4 regions of the Pseudomonas sp. LBUM1656 genome follow, and region 1 is predicted to be linked to each of the others. Evidence: predicted binding sites of a transcription regulator. Region 1 holds the regulator's gene; each other region holds the start of a gene.
What was found. Region 1 encodes FliA, which starts transcription of late flagellar genes. Its sites were predicted from a motif close to CTAAAGTTTNNNNNNNNNNNGCCGNTAA; they were not measured.
Positions count from the first base shown of each region.

Region 2: the regulator FliA is predicted to act here: its motif matches at 2,347-2,374, upstream of ACA072_RS00635 (methyl-accepting chemotaxis protein).
Region 3: the regulator FliA is predicted to act here: its motif matches at 2,710-2,737, upstream of ACA072_RS02205 (methyl-accepting chemotaxis protein).
Region 4: the regulator FliA is predicted to act here: its motif matches at 1,986-2,013, upstream of ACA072_RS28280 (methyl-accepting chemotaxis protein).

Region 1 covers NZ_CP166800.1:1,787,579-1,791,790, reverse strand. The annotation lists gene ACA072_RS07940 (chemotaxis protein CheA) at 1-376, opposite strand, end outside; gene ACA072_RS07935 (protein phosphatase CheZ) at 423-1,211, opposite strand; gene ACA072_RS07930 (chemotaxis response regulator CheY) at 1,234-1,605, opposite strand; gene fliA (RNA polymerase sigma factor FliA) at 1,773-2,513, opposite strand; gene fleN (flagellar synthesis regulator FleN) at 2,510-3,340, opposite strand; gene flhF (flagellar biosynthesis GTPase FlhF) at 3,457-4,212, opposite strand, start outside.
Region 2 covers NZ_CP166800.1:125,050-129,261, forward strand. The annotation lists gene ACA072_RS00620 (TonB-dependent siderophore receptor) at 1-585, opposite strand, end outside; gene ACA072_RS00625 (FecR domain-containing protein) at 674-1,687, opposite strand; gene ACA072_RS00630 (sigma-70 family RNA polymerase sigma factor) at 1,687-2,187, opposite strand; gene ACA072_RS00635 (methyl-accepting chemotaxis protein) at 2,490-4,212, shown strand, end outside.
Region 3 covers NZ_CP166800.1:480,176-484,387, forward strand. The annotation lists gene ACA072_RS02200 (potassium/proton antiporter) at 1-832, opposite strand, end outside; gene ACA072_RS02205 (methyl-accepting chemotaxis protein) at 1,029-2,654, opposite strand; gene ACA072_RS02210 (hypothetical protein) at 2,940-3,170, shown strand; gene ACA072_RS02215 (cell division protein ZapA) at 3,167-3,469, shown strand; partial or broken gene ACA072_RS02220 (HAMP domain-containing protein) at 3,615-4,212, shown strand, end outside.
Region 4 covers NZ_CP166800.1:6,219,910-6,224,121, reverse strand. The annotation lists gene ACA072_RS28290 (NorM family multidrug efflux MATE transporter) at 1-856, opposite strand, end outside; gene ACA072_RS28285 (LysR substrate-binding domain-containing protein) at 1,015-1,935, shown strand; gene ACA072_RS28280 (methyl-accepting chemotaxis protein) at 2,120-4,096, shown strand.

The DNA of each region.
Region 1 (4,212 bases):
GACGGGCCAGTGCCGCGAGCAATTCAGGCGTGGCAGCCGTGATCGGGCTGCGTTCGCGCACTTCGGTGAACATGCTGTTCACCGCGTCCAGCGCTTCGAGAACCACGTCCATCAGTTCCGAGTCGACGCGACGTTCACCCTTGCGCAGGATGTCGAACACGTTCTCGGCGATGTGACAGCACTCCACCAGCTCGTTGAGCTGGAGGAAGCCGGCGCCCCCTTTTACAGTGTGAAAACCGCGAAAAATTGCATTGAGCAAATCCGCATCATCCGGTCGGCTTTCCAGCTCGACCAGCTGTTCGGACAGTTGCTCTAGAATCTCGCCGGCCTCAACCAGGAAATCCTGAAGGATCTCTTCATCGGCGCCGAAGCTCATTAAGGGGGTGCTCCTACAGGTCTAAAAACCTAAAAAACCTAAAATTCTAAAACCCTAGGCTGGATAGCAAATCGTCCACATCGTCCTGACCGGACACAACGTCTTCTCTTTTATCGGCATGAATCTGCGGACCTTCACCCTGAGAGAGATGTTTTTGCGGATCTTTTTCAGCGAGCATCGCATCACGGTCATGTTCGATACCCGCAAAGCGGTCTACCTGACTGGCCATGAGCACGAGCTTGAGCAGGTTGCTTTCAACTTCGGTGACCAACTGGGTCACGCGCTTGATCACCTGACCGGTGAGGTCCTGGTAATCCTGGGCCAGCAGAATGTCGTTGAGGTTGCTCGACACCGTGCGATTGTCTTCGCTGCTGCGTGTCAGGAAACCGTCGACCCGCCGGGCCAGCTCGCGGAACTCTTCAGCCCCGACTTCGCGACGCATGAACCGCCCCCAATCCGTGCTCAACGCCTGGGCTTCTTCGCTCAGGCTGTTGACCAGCGGCGTGGCGTTCTCCACCAGGTCCATGGTGCGGTTGGCGGCGGCCTCGGTCAGCTTGACCACATACCCCAGGCGCTCGGTGGCGTCCGTGATCTGTGACACTTCCTCGGCTTGCGGCATGTTCGGGTCAATCTGGAAATTGACGATCGCGCTATGCAGCTCGCGAGTGAGCTTGCCCACTTCCTGATACAGGCCGCGGTCACGGGTCTGATTGAGCTCATGGATCAGTTGCACCGCGTCGCCGAACCTGCCTTTTTCAAGGCTTTCGACCAGTTCGACCGCGTGTTTTTTCAGGGTCGATTCAAAATCGCCCAGTGAAGATTCTTTATGCTCCATAGCTCCCCCGTGGCGCAGTGGATCAACCGATGCGTTCGAAAATCTTCTCGATTTTTTCTTTCAACGCCTGGGCCGTGAAGGGTTTGACCACATAGCCGTTAACACCGGCCTGGGCCGCTTCGATAATCTGCTCGCGCTTGGCTTCTGCAGTCACCATCAGCACCGGCAGGTGCTTGAGCTTTTCATCGGCGCGCACGTGACGCAGCAGATCGATACCGGTCATGCCAGGCATGTTCCAGTCCGTTACCAGAAAGTCGATGCTCCCGCTGTTGAGAACCGGAATGGCGGTAGTGCCATCGTCGGCCTCGACCGTGTTGGTGAACCCAAGGTCACGCAACAGGTTTTTTATGATCCGCCGCATCGTTGAGAAGTCATCAACGATGAGGATTTTCATGTTCTTGTCCAATTCGACCTCCAAGCAGTCTTAAACGCGCCCAGCACCTGGACGCGCCATTTCAATCAATCCGGCAATGCACTCGATGACTGTCTGGAGCACAACAGATCGCGACCGGTGCAGTTCAACACTCCACCGGCCTCGTTCGCAGTGTCCCCACACTGCCTTCAGCGCGCTCGCCACTCCCCCAAACGCCCCCGCAAACGGGCCGCGCACTGGCTATGTAACTGGCTGACCCGCGATTCGCTGACCCCCAGGACCTCACCGATTTCCTTGAGGTTCAGCTCTTCGTCGTAGTACAGCGCCAACACCAGTCGCTCACGCTCCGGCAAATTGGCAATCGCGTCCGCCAGCGCTGCCTGGAAGCGTTCATCTTCCAGATCGCGTGACGGCTCCAGATGTGCACTCGCGCCATCCTCATGCAGCCCTTCGTGTTCGCCGTCCTGCAACAGATCGTCGAAACTGAATAACCGGCTGCCCAGGGTGTCGTTCAAAATCCCGTAATAATCGTCGAGACTCAATTGGAGTTCGGCCGCAACCTCATGATCTTTAGCGTCACGACCGGTTTTAGCTTCAATCGAGCGAATTGCGTCGCTGACCATGCGGGTATTGCGGTGGACCGAACGTGGCGCCCAGTCCCCCTTGCGTACTTCATCGAGCATCGCGCCGCGGATTCGAATGCCCGCGTACGTCTCGAAACTCGCGCCTTTGCTGGCGTCGTATTTGGTCGACACTTCAAGCAGGCCGATCATCCCGGCCTGGATCAGGTCTTCAACCTGGACACTGGCCGGCAGACGGGCCAGCAAGTGGTAAGCAATGCGTTTGACCAGTGGCGCGTAACGCTCGATCAGCTCGTACTGCGCGTCACGTGCCGACTTCTTGTAGAGGTTGTAGCCACTGGCTGTCATAGGACGGGTCCTGCGGTCTGTTGCACGAGGCGCTCGACGAAAAACTCCAGGTGCCCACGCGGGTTGGCAGGCAACGGCCAGGTGTCGACCTTCTGCGCGATCGCCTTGAACGCCAGGGCGCACTTGGAACGCGGGAAGGCTTCGTAGACGGCACGCTGCTTCTGCACGGCCTTGCGCACGCTTTCGTCGTAAGGCACCGCGCCGACGTATTGTAGGGCGACGTCGAGGAAGCGGTCCGTGACCTTGGTCAACTTGGCGAACAGGTTGCGACCTTCCTGCGGGCTCTGGGCCATGTTGGCCAGGACGCGGAAGCGGTTCATGCCGTAATCGCGGTTCAGCAGTTTGATCAGCGCGTAGGCATCAGTGATCGAAGTCGGCTCGTCGCAGACCACCAGCAAGACTTCTTGCGCGGCGCGAACAAAACTGACTACCGAGTCACCAATACCCGCAGCGGTGTCGATCACCAAGACGTCGAGGTTGTCGCCGATATCGCTGAAGGCCTGAATCAGGCCGGCGTGTTGGGCCGGGCTCAGATGAACCATGCTCTGCGTGCCGGACGCGGCCGGGACGATGCGAATACCGCCAGGGCCTTGCAACAGAACGTCGCGCAGCTCACAGCGGCCTTCGATCACGTCGGCCAGGGTACGTTTGGGTGTCAGCCCCAGCAGGACGTCGACGTTCGCCAGCCCCAGATCGGCGTCCAGCAGCATGACGCGCCGGCCGAGCTCAGCTAGAGCCAGGGACAAGTTCACTGACACGTTAGTCTTCCCGACGCCACCTTTGCCGCCGGTCACCGCGATCACCTGTACGGGATGCATGCTGCCCATGTTATTTCTTTACCTTGTCTTGCATAGACGGAGGCCACATTACTGGCTGCGCGTTCATCAACTGAACAATGCATGGCAGACCATCGATGTAGGTACAAAAACGGTTCATTAGTACCTCAGCCAACCTGCTTGGTCGGGCTGTGGTAAATATCAGCGAACATGTCAGCCATGGCTTCTTCGCTGGGTTCTTCTTGCATTTGCACGCTTACGGCGCGACTGACCAACTGATGACGACGCGGCAGATGCAGATCATCCGGAATACGCGGGCCATCGGTCAGGTACGCCACCGGCAATTCATGACTGATGGCCAGGCTCAACACCTCACCCAGACTTGCCGTTTCATCCAGTTTAGTCAGGATGCAGCCAGCGAGCCCGCAGCGCTTGTAACTGTGATAAGCGGCCGTTAGAACCTGTTTCTGGCTGGTGGTTGCCAGAACCAGATAATTTTTTGACTTGATGCCACGTCCAGCCAGGCTTTCGAGCTGCATGCGCAGGGCCGGATCGCTGGCCTGAAGGCCCGCGGTATCAATCAGCACCACGCGTTTGCGCAACAATGGATCCAGCGCCTGGACCAGCGATTGGCCCGGATCGACGTGGGTTACCGACACGTTGAGAATCCGGCCCAAGGTCTTCAATTGTTCCTGCGCACCGATACGGTAGCTGTCCATGCTCACCAGCGCGATGTTTTGCGCGCCGTATTTGAGCACATAGCGGGCCGCAAGCTTTGCCAGGGTGGTGGTCTTGCCCATGCCGGCAGGGCCGACCATGGCAATCACGCCGCCCTCTTCCAGTGGCTCGACTTCCGGTGTGGCAATCATCCGCGCCAGGTGCGCCAGCAACATGCGCCAGGCCTGACGGGGTTCGTCAATGTC
Region 2 (4,212 bases), 1.7 Mb from region 1:
CGCCTGGGAGACGGTTTGCGAGCCTTGATCGTCCATTTGCTCGCGGGTGACCACCGATACGCTTTGTGATGTTTCAAGCAGCGCAGTACTGGTCTTGGTGGCGATCTGGCTGTGCGTGGCGTTGTAGCCGTCCATGCTGCCCAGTGCGTTACCGAGGGCAAAGCCTTTGATGTCGGTGGTGGGCAGCGCCAGCACTCCAGATTCGGCGGCGGGCCGCAGCACATAACTGCTGCCATCCTGGCTCACGGCCTCCAGGCCAGAACCGCTGAGCAAATGATTCAGCGCCTGATCGACCGAATAATCGCCCTGCACACCCGGTGACTGACGCCCGCTGGTTTGCGCCGGCGTGGTCGACAGCGTGATGCCGGCCTGCCGCGCAAACTGGTTGAGCACATCGCTCAATGGACCGGCGCCGATGGTGTACCGATGGCTGCTGACTTCGCTGCCCTGCGCCGCAACAGCAAGTGCTGGCAATACGCCGACACCCAGTGCGGTAGAGAACAGCGCGGCGCGAACGGCGTGGCGCAAAATGCAGGTATCCGCAGTGAAACAAGGAAGATTCTTACCGATGGCGCGCACAGTCATTGTAGGTTTCCGTAGGAAGTCGCTGAAGTCAGAGTTGAAGTGCTTACTGACTAAGCCGGGCTTGTACGGAAAACCCGCCAAAAATAATTCAGACTTGCCGCTCCAGCGTCACCCACCAGCGAGTGCGGTAGCGCAACTGCACCGGCAGGGTTTGCGGCAGGATCGCCAGCAGCTTATCGGTGTTCTCCAGGCGGAAGACTCCGGACAGGCGCAAGTCGGCGATGTCCGATGAACACGTCAGATAACCGTGCCGGTAGCGTGCGACCTCATTGAGGAAATCTCCCAGGCGCATGTTGCGAGTGACGATCAAGCCATCGACCCACGCGCCGGCATCCATATCCAGTGGCGCCGCCAACTTCGCCTGGTGGTGATCGATCAAATAACTCTGCCCGGCCTGCACCCGAATCGGCTCACCGTCGGCGGCCCGTGGCGAATGAATTGCGACCATGCCGCTGGTGACACTGAGCCGTGTGCAGTCATCGTCCTGACGCAGGATGAACCGCGCGCCCACACCTTCATACACGCCGTGACGGCTTTGCACCCGCAACGGTCGATCAAATGGAGACGCTTCGTCGATGCCGCCGCAGGTCACGATGATTTCGCCACGCGTCAGTTTGATCAGCCGTTGCTGCGCGGTGTAATCGAGATCCACCGCGCTGGCGGTGTTGAGCTCCAGGCGGGTGCCGTCGGGCAACTGGAAACCACGCCGCTCGCCCATGGCTGTGGCGAAGTCGGCAGTCCATTGTTGCCAACCCATCGCATCCTTGCTCAGCCATACCGCTGAACCCATCAGCAATGCGCCCGACAGCAACTTGAGCGCCTGGCGTCGTCCCAAACCCTGAGCGCTGTTTTCCAGCGTATTGAGTGCGACTTGAGCACCGGTCACTGCACGCAGATTGCTGCTCAACTCGGCTTGCAGGGACTGCACCCGCTGCCAGGCCAATTCGTGTTCAAAATGTTCAGCGCGCCAGACATCGCATTGCTGGCGCAACCTCGGGTTGGCCGCGTTATTGCGCAGCCGCAGCAGCCAATTGATAGCCTGTTTGACCACCTTCTGCTGAGGTTCGCCGCGCCGGTGAAGTGACGAGTTATCCACAGTCATTACGCTTCATATCGCAAGACATAGCAGTGATACAGCGCATCAGCGACGTAACGCTCCACCGAACGCAGGGACAAACCCATCTGCTCGGCAATCTGCTTGTGGGTAAGTCCTTCGCACTGAGCCAGCAGAAAGGCCTGACGCACTTTCGGCCTCAAGCCTTCAAGCAGGCGGGCGATGCTTTCCAGCAATTCAAGCACCAGCGCCCGCGCTTCGGCACTCGGGGTTTGTGCTTCGGGCAAGTGAGCGATGGTTTCCAGATAGGCGCGTTCGATTTCCTCGCGGCGCCAATGGTCGATGACCAGGCCACGGGCGATAGTTCGCAAAAAGGCACGGGGCGCCTTGAGTTCGAGGCGTTCGGTTCTTTGCAGCAGGCGTACGAAGGTGTCCTGCGCCAAGTCGGCCGCATCGGCTGCATTGCACAGTCGAGCGCGCAGCCACGCGTTGAGCCAACCGTGATGGCTACTGTAAAGCGTCTGAACAGCAAACTCAGGAGAGGACATGAACGCGACAGCCTGGACGTCACAAATGATAATTAGTCGCATTGTCATCAAGGGTCGCGGAATTTGCAACTGCCGGTCGAACAACTGTCATCACCAAAACACTATTCAACCGCTCTGGCACACCGTTCGGCGGGAATGCCGGGCATTTCTTACAAACCCCTAAGATTTCTCTGACTCGTGCCGACAGACTGGGGAGACATGCGTGCACCAAAGTAGAGCGGCCGAAGAATGCCGCCTGCGCTGTTACATGGAATGTTGCACCTGGAACGCATCCCCACTTTTTGCATAAGAAGTCCCATGAAATGAATCTCAAATTCAGCCATAAAATCCTTCTGGCCGCCTCTGGCGTCGTGGTGCTGGCTTTTGCGTTGTTCACTTTGTACAACGACTATCTGCAGCGAAACACCATCCGGCAAAACCTCGAGTCCTCCGTCCAGCAAGCCGGCGATCTGACGGCCAGTAGCGTGCAGAACTGGATGAGCGGCCGTGTGCTGGTCCTGGAAAATCTCGCGCAGAACGTCGCTCACCAAGGCGCCAGCGCGGACCTTCCAGGCCTGGTTGATCAACCGGCCTTCACCTCGAACTTCCAGTTCACCTATGTTGGCCAGGCCAATGGCGTGTTCACCCAACGCCCCGACGCGAAGATGCCGGACGGTTACGATCCGCGTCAGCGTCCCTGGTACAAACAAGCCGTCGCTGCTGACAAAACCATGCTGACGCCGCCGTATATGGCGGCGGTCGGTGGCTTGGTGGTGACCATCGCCATGCCGGTGAAAAAGAACGGCGAATTGCTCGGCGTGGTCGGCGGTGACCTGAGCCTGGAAACCCTGGTGAAGATCATCAACTCGGTGGACTTCGGTGGCATCGGCCACGCGTTTCTGGTCAGCGCCGACGGTCAGGTGATCGTCAGCCCGGACAAAGACCAGGTGATGAAGAACCTGAAGGACATTTATCCCAACTCCGGCGTGCGCATCGAGAAGGGCAATCAGGACGTCACCCTGAACAAACAGGACCGTATCCTCTCGTTCACTCCGGTGAGCGGTTTGCCGAATGCCGAGTGGTACATCGGTCTGTCGATCGACAAGGACAAGGCCTACGCGCCACTGAGCCACTTCCGTACCTCGGCGCTGATCGCAATGTTTATCGCCGTGAGCGTTATTGCAGTGCTGCTGAGCCTGCTGATCAATGTGCTGATGCGTCCGCTGACCACCATGGGCCGCGCGATGCAGGACATCGCCCAGGGTGAAGGCGACCTGACCCGTCGTCTGGCCGTGGAAAGCAAAGACGAATTCGGCGAGTTGGGTGGTTCCTTCAACCAGTTCGTGGAGCGGATTCACGCCTCGATTTCCGAAGTGTCCTCGGCGACCCGTCAGGTCCACGATCTGTCGCAACGGGTGATGGCATCGTCCAACGCCTCGATCGTCGGTTCCGACGAACAAAGCGCGCGCACCAACAGCGTGGCAGCGGCGATCAACCAACTGGGCGCCGCCACTCAGGAAATCGCCCGCAATGCCGCCGATGCTTCGCAGCATGCCAGCGGCGCTAGCGAGCAGGCGGACGACGGTCGTCAGGTGGTGGAGAAAACCATCCTGGCGATGACCGAGCTGTCGCAGAAAATCAGCCTGTCCTGCACCCAGATCGAAACCCTGAACGCCAGCACTGACAACATCGGGCACATTCTCGATGTGATCAAAGGCATCTCCCAGCAGACCAACTTGCTCGCGCTCAACGCCGCCATCGAAGCGGCGCGTGCCGGTGAAGCCGGCCGCGGTTTTGCGGTGGTGGCGGACGAAGTGCGCAACCTGGCGCATCGCACGCAGGAGTCGGCGGAAGAGATCCACAAGATGATCACCTCGCTGCAGATCGGTTCTCGCGAAGCGGTGACGACCATGAATGCCAGTCAGGTCTCCAGCGAAGAAACCGTCGAAGTAGCGAATCAGGCGGGCCTGCGGCTGGTCAGCGTGACCCAGCGCATCGGCGAAATCGACGGCATGAACCAGTCGGTGGCCGCAGCGACCGAAGAGC
Region 3 (4,212 bases), 1.3 Mb from region 1:
GCGCGAGCCAGGCCATGCCGTCGAGCATGTGCAGAATGCCATGGCGGCTGCGCACCGGACGGTTGCCGATCACCAGGCCGCAGAGGTAGACCGCCAGGAAGCCGCTGCCGTGCAGGGCGTTGGTCAGGGCAAACACGACCAGGCCACCGGCAATCACCAGAATCGGATAGAGGCCGTTGGCCAGGTGGATCCGGTTGACCAATTGCAGCATGACCCAGCCACCACCGAGGCCGATGACGGCACCGATACCGAACTCACGCACGAAGTGGGCGAGCAGGCTCCAGTGCAAGCCGGTCTGGCCGCTGGCGAGCATGTCGATCAGGGTCACGGTGAGGAACACCGCCATCGGGTCGTTGCTGCCGGATTCGATTTCGAGGCTGGCGGTGACCCGTTCGTTCAGGCCTTTGCCGCCCAGCAGCGAGAACACCGCCGCGGCGTCCGTGGAACCGACGATGGCGCCGATCAGCAAACCCTGGATGAGGTTCAGGTTGAACAGCCAGGCGGCAGCCAGGCCGGTCAGTGCGGTCGTGATCAACACCCCGACCGTGGCCAGCGACAGCGCGGGCCAAAGCGCCACGCGGAAACTCGAGACCCGGGTGCGCAAGCCGCCATCGAGGAGGATCACCGCGAGGGCAAGGTTGCCGACCAGATAAGCCGTTGGGTAGTTATCGAAAATAATGCCGCCGCCGTCGACACCAGCGGCCATGCCCACCGCCAGGATGATCACCAGAATCGGGATACCGAGGCGCGAGGAAAGTGAGCTCACCAGAATGCTCGCACCTACCAGCAACGCGCCGATCAAGAACAGGCTGTTGATGGTCGTCGCATTCAAAGGCAATACTCCAGAAAGCTGAAAGGCGGGCACAAACTGACCATGCAGTCTGCGTGCCAGCGATTCTAACCTGTTGAAATGTGATGCTGTCAAAAAGGTTTTGCAGATCAAAAGATCGCCGCCTCACGCAGATCCGGTGTAGGAGCTGTCGAGTGAAACGAGGCTGCGATCTTTTCCGCCGTGACGCGATCTGCGCTTAGAGGCTGAACCGCCCAACCATGTTGTTCAGGTCCAGCGCCAATCGCGACAGTTCATTACTCGCCGCGCTCGTCTGATTCGCCCCGGTCGCCGACTGCACCGACAAATCCCGAATGTTCACCAGGTTGCGATCCACTTCACGGGCCACCTGCGCCTGTTCTTCCGCCGCGCTGGCGATCACCAGGTTGCGCTCGTTGATCTCGACAATGGCGCTGTTGATGGTGTCCAGGGACAGACCTGCACCGCGGGCAATGTTCAAGGTCGATTCGGCACGTTCGGTACTGTTACGCATCGAATCCACCGCGTGTTCGGTACCGCTCTGGATGCTGCCGATCATGCGTTCGATTTCGCTGGTCGACTGCTGGGTGCGATGCGCCAGTGCACGAACCTCATCCGCCACTACCGCGAAACCACGCCCGGCTTCACCGGCACGTGCGGCTTCGATTGCTGCGTTCAATGCCAACAGGTTGGTCTGGTCAGCCAGGCCACGAATCACGTCCAGCACCTTGCCGATGTCACGGGACTCATTGGCCAAGTCGCCAATCAGGGTCGCCGTGCTCTGCACATCGGCGCTCATGCGTTCGATGGCGCTGACGGTTTCCTGCACCAGGTCACGACCGTCGCCGGCCGAGGTGGTGGCGTTTTTCGAAGCTTCGGAAGTGCTCACGGCGTTGCGCGCGACTTCTTCCACGGCGCTGGTCATTTCATTGACTGCGGTGGCGGCCTGTTCGATTTCGTTGTTCTGCTGGGTCAGGCCACGGGCGCTTTCGTCGGTGACACTGTTCAACTCTTCAGCGGCGGACGCCAGTTGCGTGGCCGAACCGGAAATGCGTTGCAGGGTATCGCGCAACTTGTCCTGCATCTTCGACATGGCCAGCAACAAGCGACCGGCTTCGTCTTCGCCATCAACCGTGATCGGGCGAGTCAGGTTGCCCTCGGCGATTTCTTCGGCAGCGCTCAGGGCATTGGCGATCGGCTTGGTGATGCTGTTGGTCAGCAGCCAGGCGAACAGCACGGTCAGGCCGGAGGCGATCACCAGCAGGGTGACGACCAGGTTGAACGCCGAGGAATACTGATCAGCTGCCTGCTGATTAAGATCGACCGCCTGTTGATTGTTGATCAGCATCAGCCGGTTGAGCACAGCGTTGACGGCTTCAGAGTTGTTCAACAGATCGGTGTTGAGCAAGGTGCGCAGTTCTTCCACCTGGTTGTTGCGCGACAGCGTCTTCATCCGGTCTTCAAGCTGACGATACTGGCCGAGCAACTGCACGTACTGGTCGTAAGCCGCACGCTCTTCAGGGCTGCTGATGAATTTTTCATACTCAGTCTGGGCGGCACGGATCTGTTGATTGCGCTGGTCGAACAGCTCGATGGTTTTTTGCTGAACGTCCGGTTCGCGGTTTGTCAGCAGGCGATAGGACAGGACCCGCAGGCGCAGCGTCAGTTGGGTGAACTCGTCCAGCGCCTTGATGCTCGGCACGCTGCTCTCGACGATGTTCTCGCCGGCGCCGCGAATCTTGCTCATCTGGTTCAGGGCAAACACACCCAAAACCAGCATCAAGCCGCCAATCAGGGCGAAACCGAGGAACGCCCGCGGTGCGATATTCATATTACGAAGGGACATGCTGTTTACCAAAGTGAGCGCACCCGTGCGGCGCTGAAGCTGACGTATGAGTGACTTATCGGTCATACGACTAAAGTCTTGAGTGCGTGTGCGGTTTTGTCGCAGAAAGGCCGTTATTTGTAGGAGCGACGAAGTGAGGGAACCAGATTCGCCAATCACAGTCTTTAAAGCTCACGAGGACGGTCGCCCGCCAGGAAAATCAAGGGCTTGCGCCTGAATAACCCTGGCATCCGTGGTGACTTTTCTTTATCGTACGCGCCCCTTGAAAATGCTTGGAAAATCAAAATGTTGGAAGCATCCCTTAGCCAATTGGAACAGCTGGTCAACGACCTGGTGCAACAGAACCAGACGCTGCTCGGCACTAACCAGACCCTGAGCGCCGAACTGGCCCAGGCCAAGGATGAAAACGAAAGCCTGCAACTGAACCTGATGGAACAGGAAGAAAAACAAGGTGCCACCGCGGCCCGCATCCAGGCCCTGGTTGAGCGCGTCAGCGCCGGCCCGGTCAGCGCATGAATCACGGCGCCGCAGGGGTGAAAGTCGTCTCGATCCTGGGGGAGGACTATTCGATCAAGGCGCCGGCCGGGGAAGAGCAAACCCTGCTGGACGCCGCAATGATGTTGAAAGCTGCCTTGGCCGACACCAAAAGAAAGTACCCGACGCTGATCGGTGACCGCTTGCTGGTGCTGGCCGCGATGAATCTGTGCTCCCAGCAGATTGAAATGCAGAAGCAGCACAAGCAGGAACTCGACCGTTACCAAGAGCAAGTCAGCGCCACGGTTGAAGTGATCTCCAAGACGATCAATCAGGCCTGATCGGCTTTGCGCACAACCAAAGAATAAATTGTCGGTTTAGTTGTATACAATCGGCACGGCTGTTGCAGTGTTTCAGCCTCTTATTCTTTGGGGGTGCTCCATGCAGTTCTGGCGACGCAGTATTCAATGGCAGTTGATCCTCAGCATGGGCACCGCCCTGCTGGTCAGCATCCTGATCGTGGTTGGCATTTATACCCTCGTGGTCAACCGTCTCGCCCAGAGCTATCTGGTCGAACAGGCACTGCCGTCGAGCATCGAGGCGATGCGCAACGACATCGAACGAATCCTCGTCCAACCCCTCACCGCCGCGAAGGACATCGCCAGCAACAGCATGGTGCGCGACTGGCTGGCCGGGGGTGAAAACAGCGCCCAAACCGCCACGTTTGTGGAGTACCTGGAAGGCATCCGCGCCGAGCACAAAGCCTTCACCGCGCTGATCGTCGGCACTGCTTCAAACCATTACTTCACGGAAAAAGGCCTGGATCGGACTCTCAGCCGCTCCAATCCCAAGGACGCCTGGTTCTACGCCTTCCTCGACAGCAATCAGCCGCGCACCCTCAATATCGACAATGACACCGCGACCGGAGAATTGGCGCTGTTCATCGACCTCAAGGTCGAGCAGGCCGGTAAAGTCGTGGGCGTTGCCGGGCTGGGGTTGAGCATGAAAGAGCTGTCGGAGCTGATCCACAACTTCAACTTCGGTGAGCGCGGCAAGGTCTATCTCGTGCGTTCCGACGGTTTGA
Region 4 (4,212 bases), 2.0 Mb from region 1:
TGAACGCCACCGAAACAATCTGCAGGGCGATCTGGTGCGCCGCCAGTTGCGTACTGCCCATGGTGCCCATGCACAGCGCGGCGAACGCAAACAAACCGACTTCCACCGCGTAGGTGCCGCCGATGGGCAGGCCGAGGCGCCACAGTTCTTTCAGGTACTGACGGTTAGGCCGCGACAGACCCTGACGCAGTGGATACGCGTCGTAAGCCGGATGCCGACGGATGTGCAGCGCCAGCGCCACGGCCATCAGGTTGGCGACAATCGCCGTGACCAGCCCGATACCCACCAGGCCCATTTTCGGCAGGCCGAACATCCCGGTGATCAACGCATAGTTGAGCAGGAAGTTGGCCACGGTGCCGCCGAGGCTGATGACCATTACCGGTGTCGCCCGGCCGATGGCGCTGGTGAAGCCGCGCAGGGCCATGAAGCTCAGGTAGCCGGGCAGGGCGAACGGCAGGATCAGCAGAAACTGCCCGGCGGCCTGGACGTTGGTTTCGGTCTGGCCGAACAGCAGCAACACCGGTTTGAGGTTCCACAGCAGCAGACCGGCTACCAGCGCCATCAACCACGCCAGCCACAGTCCGGCCTGGGTCAGTCGCGCGGCGCCGACGATGTCGCCCGCGCCCTGACGGATCGCCACCAGGGTGCCGACCGCCGCAATCACGCCGATGCAGAAAATCGACACGAACGAATAGGTCGCTGCGCCCAGGCCACCACCGGCCAGCGCTTCCGGACTCAGGCGCGCCATCATCAAGGTGTCGGTGAGGACCATCAGCATGTGCGCCAACTGCGAGGCAATCAACGGCCCCGCCAGCCGCAGGATGGCCCAGAGTTCGGTACGTGCTGGATGCTGCATGGTCATCACGCCTCGATTTCAGTGTAAACAGGAGAGAGCCGATTCTCGGCGCTCCGCGGGCTTTTCACAAAGGGATAAAAAGGATGGGTGGCATGAGTCAGACTCATGCTGACAAGTTTCTGCTAACGTGGCGTGACCGCGCTATAGGAGCTTTCCGAATGTCCCGTCGTCTTCCTCCCTTGTATGCCCTGCGCGCATTCGAAGCGGCGGCGCGGCATAGCTCGTTTACCCGTGCCGCTGAAGAATTGTCGATCACCCAGAGTGCGGTGAGTCGCCACATTCGTACCCTCGAAGAGCATTTTGCCTGCCGGCTGTTTCATCGCAGCGGACGCAACCTGCAACTGACCGAGTCGGCGCGGCTGATCTTGCCCGGCATTCGTGAAGGTTTTACCGCGCTGGAACGTGCCTGCAACACCTTGCGCGCCGAAGACGACATCCTGCGCATGAAAGCCCCGTCGACGTTGACCATGCGCTGGCTGTTGGCGCGGCTGAGCCGTTTCCGCCATTTGCAACCGGGCAACGAAGTGCAATTGACCAGTGCCTGGATGGACATCGACACCGTGGACTTCAACCACGAACCCTTCGACTGCGCCGTCATCCTCAGCAACGGCCATTTCCCGCCGGATTGGGAAGCGACGTTGTTGTTTCCAGAGGAGCTGATTCCAGTGGGCGCGCCGAATCTGCTGAAGGATCAGCCGTGGGACGTGGCGCGTCTGGCGAGCACCGAACTGCTGCACCCGACGCCGGACCGCCGCGACTGGCGAACGTGGCTGGCGCGCATGGGGTTGGCCGATGAGGTATCGCTCAAGGGTGGCCAGGTGTTCGACACGCTGGAGCTGGGCATGATCGCCGCTGCGCGGGGCTACGGCGTGTCCATGGGCGATTTGCTGATGGTGGCGGAGGATGTCGCTCAGGGTCGCCTGAGTTTGCCCTGGCCGACGGCTGTCGCCAGCGGAGAGAATTATTACCTCGTCTGGCCAAAAACCCGCCCGGGAGGTGAACGTTTGCGCCGCCTCAGCGATTTCTTGCAAGGCGAGGTCCGGACCATGGATTTACCGGAGGTCGAGCGCTTGAGCTGAATCGTTAGAGCCTCTGCAATAGAGGCATTGCGCCATATCCCCGCTAATTGCTCAAGTATTCAGGTTTGCCGCCGAAAATCTGCAGGTGGGACCTTCGTGCTGGTTCCAGGTAATTCCCCTTATTAGAATTTTGCCGAGTGCGCATCGTGATCAGGATGATCCGGTCACTCGGCCAGGAGCTGTCATGTCTCAACCTCGTGCCCGGATCGCCTCACAGCTTGGTCTTGCGCTTGCCGTGATACTGGCGATTGTCATCACTGGCAGTACCGTGTTCGCTTTGCGCTCGCTGGACACCGCCAACCTCGCCACCCGCGAAGAGCACCTGGCCAGTGAAGCCCGGTTGCTGGCCGATCAGTTGAGTACCTTTCACGGCACGTTGCGTGAGAGCACCCAGCGTCTGGCCGGCCTGTTCGAGAAGCGCTTCAGCGCGGGCTTGAGCGTGCACCCGGACGAGCCGGTGGCCGTGGCGGGCGCGCAGACGCCTGGATTGCATCTGGGCAGCGAAGTGTTGAACAACAACTTCAAGGAAGTGGACGAGTTCAAGCAAATGACCGCGGGCGTTGCGACGGTGTTCGTGCGCAGCGGCGAAGACTTCGTTCGGGTCAGTACCTCCCTGACCAAGCAGGACGGCAACCGGGCCATCGGCACCTTGCTGGATCACGCTAATCCGGCCTATGCGCGCTTGATGGCGGGGCAGAGCTACGTGGGTCGCGCCTTGCTCTTCGATCGCTCCTACATGACGCAGTACACGCCCGTGCGCGACAGCAGCGGTAAGGTGATTGCCGTGCTGTTCGTAGGATTCGATTACACCGACGCGCAGAACGCGCAGTTCGAGAATCTGAAGCGCTTCCGTATCGGCCAGACTGGCTCCCTGGCGTTGCTCGACGAGCAGAAAAAGTGGCTGGTGCCGATTGCAGGCGTGCAAGCGCTGGATCAGGCAGTCCCGGCCATCGTCGATCTGGCGAAAACCCCGGGCAAGGGTGACTTCTGGAGCGACAAGTCCGAAGACTTCTACAGCGTGGCGGTGCCGTTCGAAGGCGGCCCATGGTCGGTGGTGGCGAGCATGCCGCAAGCCGAAATCAGCGCCGTGACCTGGAGTGTCGGCATTCAATTGGCGATCGGCAGTCTGCTGGCGATGTTGATCGCGGTCGGCTCGGCAGTCTGGCTTTTGCGTAGCAAACTTGCGCCGCTGGGTGATCTGGTGCGTCAGGCGGAAGCCCTGGGTGCCGGTGATTTGAGCGTGCGCCTGAGCGTATCGAGCAATGACGAAATCGGTCAGCTGGCCCGTGCCTTCAACCAGATGAGCCAGGCCTTGTCGACCATGGTCGAGCACATCCGCAAGGCCTCGGGCGAGGTCAACAGCCGTGCCCAGGCGTTGTCCGGCCTGTCCGGTGGGGCCTATGAAGGGATGGAGCAGCAGTCGGGCGAAATCACCAGCATGGCCGGCGCCGTGGAAGAGTTCAGCGCGACTTCGCTGAACATCGCCGACAACATGGGCAACACCCAGCGTCTGGCGCAGGAAAACGCACAGCAAACGCAGATCGGTCGTACGTCGATGGATGAAGCGTCTTCGTCGCTTGAGCAAATTGCTGGCGCGTTGAACAGCACAGCAACAGTGATCAATACCTTGGGTCAGCGTTCCCAGGAAATCGGCGGCATTGTCGGGGTGATTACCTCGATCGCCGATCAGACCAACCTGCTGGCGCTGAACGCGGCCATCGAAGCCGCCCGTGCCGGTGAGCAGGGTCGTGGTTTTGCGGTGGTCGCCGACGAGGTTCGCAACCTGGCTTCGCGTACGCGTCAGGCCACGGATGAAATCTCCGGGATGATTCAAAGCATCCAGCAGGAAACCGGCAACGCCATCAGCACCATGGAACAAGGCAATGTGCTGATGCAGGAAGGCTTGTCACGCAACGCCAACGTGGCCTCGGCCCTGGCGCGGATTGATGAGCAGAGCCGTTCGGCGGGCCAGCAATTCGCGGCGATCACCACCGCAACTCAGGAGCAGAGCAGCACCGCGACGTTGCTCAGCAGCAACCTGCAAAGCATTGCGCTGGCGAACAGTGAGCAGCGCGAAGTGGTGTCGAACCTTGCCGTGACTGCCAAAGAGCTGGAGAAGCTGGCGGCAGACTTGCGCCAAGAGGTTGACCGGTTTCGTTGAGTCGCTGCTGAAATAGCCTTCGCGAGCAAGCCCGCTCCCACATTGAATCTCCAGTGAACACAGAACATGTGTACGACAGAGATCAAACTGTGGGAGCGGGCTTGCTCGCGAAGGGC